One region of the Lelliottia sp. JS-SCA-14 genome, then DNA from elsewhere that is predicted to be linked to it. Evidence: predicted binding sites of a transcription regulator. Region 1 holds the regulator's gene; the other holds the start of a gene.

Region 1 (4,759 bases):
CAGTTACTTCGGGCCAGACGCCAACGACTTTGGCCTGCTGGAACAAACCTTTCAGGACTACGGCCACACGGGCAAAGGCCAGTCGCGCAAATACCTGCACACCTACGATGAAGCGGTACCCTGGAATCAGGTGCCAGGCACATTCACTCCGTGGCAGCCCCTGCCGGAGCCGACTGACGTGCTGTTTTACGAAGGATTGCACGGCGGCGTGGTGACGCCGCAGCATGACGTGGCGCGCCACGTGGATCTGCTGGTCGGCGTGGTGCCGATTGTCAATCTGGAGTGGATTCAAAAGCTGACCCGCGACATGAGCGAGCGCGGCCATTCGCGCGAAGCGGTGATGGATTCGGTGGTGCGTTCGATGGAGGATTACATTAACTTCCTGACGCCGCAGTTTTCCCGCACCCACATCAACTTCCAGCGCGTTCCAACAGTCGACACCTCTAACCCGTTTGCAGCGAAAACCATTCCTTCACTGGATGAAAGCTTTGTGGTGATCCATTTCCGTAACCTGGAAGGCATTGATTACCCGTGGCTGCTGGCGATGCTGCAGGGCTCATTCATTTCGCATATCAATACGCTGGTGGTACCGGGCGGGAAGATGGGGCTGGCGATGGAGTTGATCATGATGCCGTTGGTGCAGCGGTTGATGGAAGGCAAGAAGATCGCCTGAGGTTTGTTGCCGGATGGCGCTGCGCTTATCCGGCCTACGTTCATGCTTTTGTAGGCCCGGTAAGCGTAGCGCCACCGGGCTTTGTTTTAAGCGTCAATCACTTCATACGAATGCGTAATCTTCACCGCTTTTTCCAGCATCAGCGCCACAGAGCAGTACTTCTCCGCAGACAGATCCACCGCGCGGGACACGGCGGCATCTTTCAGCTCTTTTCCGGTGACGATAAAATGCAGATTGATATGCGTAAACAGACGCGGCGCTTCTTCGCGACGCTCTGAGGTCAGCTTCACTTCGCAGTCGGTCACATCGTGACGGCCTTTTTGCAGAATCGACACCACGTCAATCGCGCTGCACCCGCCAGCCGCCATCAGCACCACTTCCATCGGGCTTGGCGCTTTATCTCCGGAGTTACCGTCCATCAAAATCTGGTGCCCTGAAGCGGATTCGCCAAGGAACGTTAAACCTTCAACCCATTTCACACGCGCTTGCATTTTTATTAACTCCGAAGTTGCATTTTTATGAACAGATTACGCGTGCGTTACAATTCTCGCAACGGAAGGCGACCTGCATCATGCTGAAGCGAGACACCAGGAGACACGCGGCTAAAGCTATGCTAAAACAGTCTCGATGCTACAGTAATACATTGACGTTACACATGTATGCAGAGGACATCAAACTTTACTGGCTGCGAACAGTGCGACAGCCACTTCCCAGGTACGGGTAAGAATTCGATTGCAACCCCAGAGTCAGGATGCGATTTTGACTCTGAGACAGCTTATAACAGAGGATAACAGCGCATGGTGCTTGGCAAACCGCAAACAGACCCGACTCTCGAATGGTTCTTGTCTCATTGCCACATTCATAAGTACCCATCGAAGAGCACGCTGATTCACCAGGGTGAAAAAGCGGAAACGTTGTATTACATCGTCAAAGGCTCGGTGGCAGTGCTGATCAAAGATGAAGAAGGGAAAGAGATGATCCTTTCTTATCTGAACCAGGGCGATTTCATCGGTGAACTGGGCCTGTTTGAAGAAGGCCAGGAACGTAGCGCCTGGGTGCGTGCGAAAACCGCGTGTGAAGTCGCTGAGATCTCCTACAAGAAATTCCGTCAGCTGATCCAGGTGAACCCGGACATCCTGATGCGCCTTTCTTCGCAGATGGCTCGCCGCCTGCAGGTCACTTCCGAGAAAGTGGGCAACCTCGCTTTCCTGGACGTCACCGGTCGCATCGCGCAGACGCTGCTGAACCTGGCGAAACAACCTGACGCCATGACCCACCCGGACGGTATGCAAATTAAAATTACCCGTCAGGAAATTGGTCAGATCGTGGGCTGTTCTCGCGAAACCGTAGGTCGTATCCTGAAAATGCTGGAAGATCAAAACCTGATCTCCGCTCACGGTAAAACTATCGTGGTCTACGGGACCCGTTAATTCCGCAAAATTCGGCGTGCCATCGCAAGATGTCACGCCGTTTTTGTCTCTGACGACTATGTGGCGCAGGCTGATTTATCACCCGGAAGTTAACTACGCACTACGTCAAACTCTGGTGTTATGTCTTCCCGTGGCCGTTGGTTTGATCCTCGGTCATCTGCAACAGGGGCTGCTGTTCTCTCTCGTCCCCGCCTGCTGCAACATTGCCGGTCTCGATACTCCCCACAAACGCTTTTTCAAACGTCTGATTATCGGCGGCTGCCTGTTTGCCGGATGCAGCCTCGCCGTGCAGCTGCTGCTGGCGCGCGATATCCCGCTGCCGCTCATTCTGACCGTGCTGGCGATGACGCTGGGCGTCACGGCGGAGATCAGCGCGCTTCACGCCCGCCTGCTGCCCGCATCGCTCATTGCCGCCATTTTCACGCTGAGTCTCGCCGGAAATATGCCCGTCTGGGAGCCGCTGCTGATCTATGCCGCCGGCACGCTGTGGTACGGGCTGTTTAACTGGTTCTGGTTCTGGATGTGGCGAGAGCAGCCGCTGCGCGAATCCCTGAGCCTGCTCTACGTCCAGCTCGCCGAATATTGCGAAGCTAAATACACCCTGCTGACGCAGCACACTGACCCCGAAAAGTCCCTGCCACCGCTGCTGTCGCGCCAGCAAAAAGTGGTCGATCTCATCAGCCAGTGTTATCAGCAGCTGCACATGCTGGCGGCCAATAAAAATCATGAATACAAACGCCTGCTGCGCGTCTTCCAGGTCGGGCTGGATCTGCAGGAGCATATCTCCGTCAGCCTGCATCACCCGCAGGAGGTGCAAAAGCTGGTGGAACGCAGCCACGCCGAGGCGGTGATCCGCTGGAATGCCCAGACGGTCGCGACTCGCCTGCGCGTGCTGGCGGACGATATTCTGTATCACCGCTACCCGACGCGCTTTACCATGGATAAGCAGCTGGGAGCGCTGGAGAAAATCGCGCGCCAGCACCCGGATAACCCGGTCGGACAGTTCTGCGCATGGCACTTTAGCCGCATCGCGCGCGTGCTGCGCACCCAGCGTCCGCTCTACTCCCGCGACCTGATGGCCGATAAGCAAAAACGTCTGCCGCTGCTGCCCGCGCTGAAAAGCTATCTGTCGCTGAAATCCTCCGCCCTGCGCAACGCCGCGCGCATCAGCGTCATGCTCAGCGTGGCGAGCCTGATGGGCGTCGCGCTGCACTTACCGAAGCCCTACTGGATCCTCATGACCGTGCTGTTTGTCACCCAGAACGGCTATGGCGCCACGCGAGTGCGCATTCTTCACAGGGCGCTCGGGACTTTTGCCGGGTTAGTGATTGCCGGGGTGACGCTGCACTTCCACGTTCCCGACGGCTACACCCTCGCGGGAATGCTGGTGATTACGCTCGTGGGCTATCTGATCATCCGTAAAAACTATGGCTGGGCGATGGTCGGGTTTACGGTGACGGCGGTATATACCCTGCAACTCCTGACCCTGAACGGCGAGCAGTACATTGTCGCGCGGCTGGTGGATACGCTTATTGGCTGTTTGATCGCCTTCGGCGGCATGGTCTGGCTGTGGCCGCAATGGCAAAGCGGCTTGTTACGCCAGAACGCCCACGATGCGCTCGAAGCCGATCAGCAGGCGATTCGTTTGATACTGAGCGACGACCCGAAAGCCTCGCCGCTGGCCTATCAGCGCATGAAGGTCAACCAGGCGCACAACGCCCTGTTTAACTCGCTAAACCAGGCGATGCAGGAGCCGGGCTTTAACTCGCACTATCTGGCGGATATGAAACTGTGGGTGACGCACAGCCAGTTTATCGTCGAGCATATCAACGCCATGACCACGCTGGCGCGCGAGCACACGATGCTGACGCCGGATCTGGCGCAGCGGTATTTGCAGTCGTGTGAAATTGCGTTGCAGCGCTGTCAGCAGCGTCTGGAGTACGACGCGCCGGGAGAATCGGGGGATTCGAACATTCTGGAAGCGCCAGAGACGCTGACCCATGGGCCGATGAGCACCCTCGAGCAGCATTTGCAGCGGGTATTAGGGCATTTGAACACCATGCACACCATTTCGTCGGTGGCATGGCGTCAGCGTCCGCATCACGGGATTTGGTTGACGCGGATTTTGCGGCGCAAAGAGTCGTGAGTTTTGCCGGGTGGCGGCTTCGCCTTACCCGGCCTACAAAACCTGAACGATCTTCTTCACTGCACTCGCAAAGCGATTCATGCCGTCGTCGATATCCTGGCTCTCCACCACCAGCGACGGCGCAAAGCGCATCACGTCTGGCCCCGCATTGAGCACCATCACCCCTTCGTGCGCGGCGGCGTGGAGGAAATCACGCGCGCGGCCTTTGTACTGCGGTTTCAGCTCCGCGCCAACCAGCAGCCCCATGCCACGAATATCGCTGAACACATCATACTGAGCGTCGATCTGCTGAAGATGCTGCACAAACTGCTCGCGCTTCGCGCTCACACCGTTCAGCACTTCAGGGGTATTGATAATATCAAACGCCGCCCCAGCGATAGCGCACGCCAGGGGGTTGCCGCCGTAGGTGGAGCCATGCGAACCGACGTGGAAGGCCGATGCGATCTCCTGCGTGGTCAACACTGCGCTGACAGGGAAACCGCCGCCAAGCGCTTTGGCGCTGGTGAGAAT
Region 2 (4,759 bases), 1.4 Mb from region 1:
ATAAACCGGAGTGAAGACACGTAAGGCTTCGGCCAGTACGCCGTGGTTGACCGCCACATTTTCCTTCCCTTCCAGCGCCGGTCTGATGTCTTCCCCGATAAAGCGTTTGCCGAGCAGGGTGTTATTCGGGTGAGAGTAGCGCACGCCCTGCATATTGGTGACGACGGCGAAGAGCAGATCGTTGCGGCGGGTGACGGCATCGGCGACGGACTGAATAGGGCTGTTTTCAGGTGAGTGCTGTAAGCCGCGTTTGACATCGGGGCTATCGGCAAGCGTACGGGCAATCGCCAGGGCGGTATCTTTCACGCCGTCGCGCGTGGCGCGGGTGACCTGCACAAAATAGAGCGCAAAAATCACCAGTAACACCGACCCCATCACGCCGCACACCATCAGGGTGACCAGAGTGTTGAGTTTCATCGGGCGCTTGCGCGTCGTGGCTAAAGGCTGCAAATCGCTCATCGAAACCCCGTGGATAATTAGAAAGGGGTAATTATCGCTGATGATGGCGCTTTCTTAAAGCGATGTAAAAGCTGACGAATGCTGCTCTTTTCGTGACCCCCCTCGCAGGTCATCCATATAAAACACTTTATAGTGTGGGGGAATTCATAACAAGGAGGCAGTTTATGAGCGTTAAGCTGAACGGTTTGGTCACGGAGAGACGCCACGCGGAAACGGCGGATATCGACAGGTTGTCGACCCTGGACATGCTCAATGTGATTCATCAGGATGATAAATGCATTACCGACTCCATCACTCCCTTTTTACCTGTCATCGCCCGCGTGGTGGATAACGCCGCGGCCACTCTGAGCCACGGCGGACGGCTGTTTATTGTCGGCGCCGGGCCGTCTGGTCGCGCAGCGCTGCATGCGGCGCTGGAGTACGCCCCGGGCAAACATCCGGTCATTGGGCTTGATGCCGGAGACGGCGCGGGAAATTACGATCGCGGGGTGGCCGATCTGCAGGCCATGAATTTTGGCGAGCACGACATGATGCTCGCGCTCTCCGTCAGCGGCAAAACGCCGTGGGTCTGGGGGGCGATGCGCCACGCCTGGTCCCTGAGTTCACCGGTTGCCATCATTACCAGCGATGAACAGAGCGAAGCCGCGCAGCTGGCGAGCATGATTATCGCGCCACAAACTGGACCAGATGTGGTGGCGGGCTTTAACAACGCCAAAGCGGGCATGGCGCAAAAACTGATCCTCAATATGATTGCGACGGGACTCGCCGTCCGCACCGGTCGGGTTTACAGCAATATGCGCGTGGACCTGGAAGCGAAAAGCATCAAGTGGGCCGAACGGCAGATCGCGATTGTGATGGAGGCGGGCGGCTGCACGCGCACGGTTGCCAAAGCGGCGCTGGAAAGCTGCAACCACCACTGCAAAACCGCCGTGCTAACGGTGATGACCGGTCTGGACGCCTGGCAGGCGCGTGAATTACTGGAGCAGAATAACGGGTTTATTCGCGTGGCGTTGCAGGAAGCGCCGTAACCCTTGAGCTTGTGAACAAAAAGGCCGCAGATGCGGCCTTTGGTGTTTTCGAGATTCTGATTTTTACTTGCGTCCGATCAACTTAAGATAAATCCCTCGACCTTTACCGTCGCATGACGACGCAAAGAGTGCCAAAATGTGACTTTATTCACACTTTTGAGCTCGCAATGTGAGAGCGGTAACGCCATTACCGCGGCAGTAAAGGTTAAACATGGAACAGAACAACTCGCGTGGCCTGGGAGGCAAACTCGCCCTGTGGGCGTTTTACACATTTTGCGGATACTTTGTCTGGGCGATGCTCCGCTATCTGTGGGTGGTCAGCAAAATTCCCTCCGCGCCGAATATGGTCGTCGAGGGCGATTTAGGATCGACCAGCGGGAAGTGGCTCGGGGCGTTTCTCGGGTTCCTGGTGCTGGGCTCGGTGGGCGGCATTCTGGGCGCTATCGCCTGGTACACGCGCCCGCGCGACAACAACGAGTGATTGGCTTGCGGAAAGTTGTTAAGGTGAGCGTTTCGTAAAGGAGAGATCATGGAACTTGCTCACTGGCCGCAACGCTTCGAAGCCTGGCTAACGGAACATCACGAAACCGATGACGCGGCGCATGACATTTCACATTTCCGCCGCGTGTGGATGACCGCGCAGCGGATGATGGTGGGGCAAGCCGTCGACGCGCTGGTGGTCCTCACGGCCTGTTATTTCCATGACATCGTCAGCCTGCCTAAAAATCATCCCCAACGCAGCCACTCTTCAAAGCTTGCGGCGCGCAAAACCCGGCAGATCCTCACGGACGATTTCCCGGATTTCCCCAAAGCAAGCATTCCTGCGGTTGAACACGCCATCGAAGCGCACAGCTTCAGCGCGGGAATCGCGCCGCAGACTCTTGAGGCCAAAATTGTTCAGGACGCGGACCGGCTGGAGGCCCTCGGCGCGATCGGTCTGGCGCGCGTCTTCGCCGTATCGGGTTCACTGGGTGTGGCGCTGTTCGATGCCAACGATCCCTTTGCCGATGCGCGCGACTTAAACGACAAACAGTTTGCCCTCGACCATTTCCAGACCAAACTGCTGCGCCTTCCGGAGACCATGCAGACCGGGATGGGCCGCGAGCTGGCCCGTCACAACGCCAGCTTTTTAGTGCAGTTTATGGCGAAATTGAGCGCCGAGCTGCAGGGCGATTGTCTCGGGATAGATACGCAGGCGCTGCGCCGATTCCAGCGCGATGTGTAAAGCGGAACTATGGTAATCTGTCCTCAGTCTCTTTTGCCCGGTTAAAGGTATGCAGGAAAAACGATCAGTGATAGCGCCCGCACTTCTGCTGGCAGAGAAATCCACGGCCACGGTGCAGGCGTTATTGAGCAAACTGCTGACCATCTATGATGCGAAAACCCTGGTCAATGAGCTGAATGCGCAAGGTGAAAGCCACTGGAGCCCGGCGATCCTCAAACGACTGGTTACCAGCGACAGGGCAGGGCACCGCCTGAGCGAGCGGGAATTTACTTACCTGCAAAACCTGCTTCCGCGCCCACCGGCCATTCATCCCAATTATGCTTTCCGCTTTGTCGATCTGTTTGCCGGTATCGGCGGGATCCGCAACGGTTTTGAGGCCATCGGCGGCCAGTGCGTGTTTACCAGCGAATGGAACAAACACGCGGTGCGCACCTACAAAGCCAACTGGTACTGCGATCCGCACACGCATCATTTCAACGAAGATATCCGCGACGTCACCCTAAGCCACAAACCTGGCGTCAGCGACGACGAGGCGGCGGAGCACATCCGACAAAATATTCCTCAGCATGATGTGTTGCTCGCGGGCTTCCCGTGCCAGCCGTTCTCGCTGGCGGGCGTGTCGAAAAAGAACGCCCTCGGCCGCGCTCACGGTTTCGCCTGCGATACGCAGGGCACGCTGTTTTTTGACGTGGTGCGGATCATCGACGCCCGTCGACCGCCAATTTTTGTGCTGGAAAACGTCAAAAACCTCAAAAGCCACGATGGCGGCAAAACCTTCCGCATCATCATGCAAACGCTGGATGAACTGGGCTATGACGTGTCCGATTCGCAGGACATGGGCGCGGACGATCCCAAGATTATCGACGGCAAACACTTCCTGCCGCAGCACCGGGAACGCATTGTGCTGGTGGGCTTCCGCCGCGATCTGAACCTGAAGGGCAACTTCACGCTGCGCGGTATTCCGTCGCTCTATCCCGCGCATCGACCTTCCATTGCCGAGCTGCTCGAACCGGTGGTGGACGCCAAATTTATCCTCACGCCGGTGCTGTGGAAATACCTTTACCGCTATGCCAAAAAACATCAGGCGAAGGGCAACGGCTTCGGGTTTGGCATGGTCGACCCGACTAATCCGCACAGCGTCACTCGCACGCTGTCGGCCCGCTATTACAAAGACGGTGCCGAAATCCTGATCGACAGAGGCTGGGATAAAGCGCTGGGCGAAGTGAATTTCGACGACCCGAACAATCAGCAACATCGCCCGCGCCGCTTAACGCCGCGCGAGTGCGCGCGTCTGATGGGCTTCGAATCGCCGCAGGGCTATCGCTTCCGCATTCCGGTGTCGGATACCCAGGCCTATCGCCAGTTTGGCAACTCCGTGGTGGTGCCGGCCTTTGCGGCGGTGGCAAAACTGCTCGAATCGCGGATCAAACAGGCCGTCAAACTGCGTCTGGGCGAGGCCGTCAATGACGGATGTGCACAGTAAGGCGACGCGCAGTAAAAACATGCGTGCCATCGGCACGCGTGACACCGCGATTGAAAAACGGCTGGCGGGGCTGCTAACCCAGAGCGGTTTTGCGTTTCGCGCGCAGGATGCGGCGCTGGCCGGCCGCCCCGATTTTATCCTCGACGATTATCGCTGCATCATCTTCACCCACGGCTGTTTCTGGCACCATCACGACTGTTATCTGTTTAAAGTCCCGGCGACGCGCACCGAGTTCTGGCTGGAAAAAATCGGTAAGAACGTGACGCGCGACCAGCGGGATATCACCACGCTGATGGCGCAGGGTTGGCGGGTGCTGATTGTCTGGGAGTGTGCGCTGCGGGGCAGGTTAAAGCTTGATGACGCTGCGCTGATTGAGCGGCTGGAAGAGTGGATCTGCGGCGGTGGTCAAACCGCGCAGATCGACACCACGGGGATTCGGCCCGTTTAATGTGGACGTATTTCTCTTCCAGCGCGCAGGCGATATTCCCAATAACATTGTGATACTAAGGAAGTTTTTGTTAAATTCCGTGCACAAGGCTAACGGGCAGGAATATCGGAATTATG

Evidence for each region. The regulator CRP, encoded in region 1, controls carbon source genes, mostly activating them, when cyclic AMP is high. The targets are predictions, from matches to a motif close to ATGTGANNNNNNTCACAT.
Region 2: a site for CRP is predicted at 1,624-1,641, ahead of drpB (cell division protein DrpB). Genes of this name have one in related genera too.

The regions. Positions count from the first base shown of each region.
Region 1 is NZ_CP141606.1:4,442,319-4,447,077, forward strand. It holds gene U9O48_RS20830 (phosphoribulokinase) at 1-673, shown strand, start outside; gene U9O48_RS20835 (OsmC family protein) at 760-1,164, opposite strand; gene crp (cAMP-activated global transcriptional regulator CRP) at 1,471-2,103, shown strand; gene U9O48_RS20845 (YccS/YhfK family putative transporter) at 2,162-4,249, shown strand; gene argD (bifunctional acetylornithine/succinyldiaminopimelate transaminase) at 4,283-4,759, opposite strand, start outside.
Region 2 is NZ_CP141606.1:3,017,324-3,022,082, reverse strand. It holds gene U9O48_RS14215 (sensor histidine kinase) at 1-459, opposite strand, end outside; gene U9O48_RS14210 (N-acetylmuramic acid 6-phosphate etherase) at 624-1,487, shown strand; gene drpB (cell division protein DrpB) at 1,699-1,968, shown strand; gene U9O48_RS14200 (phosphohydrolase) at 2,017-2,712, shown strand; gene U9O48_RS14195 (DNA cytosine methyltransferase) at 2,762-4,195, shown strand; gene U9O48_RS14190 (very short patch repair endonuclease) at 4,176-4,643, shown strand.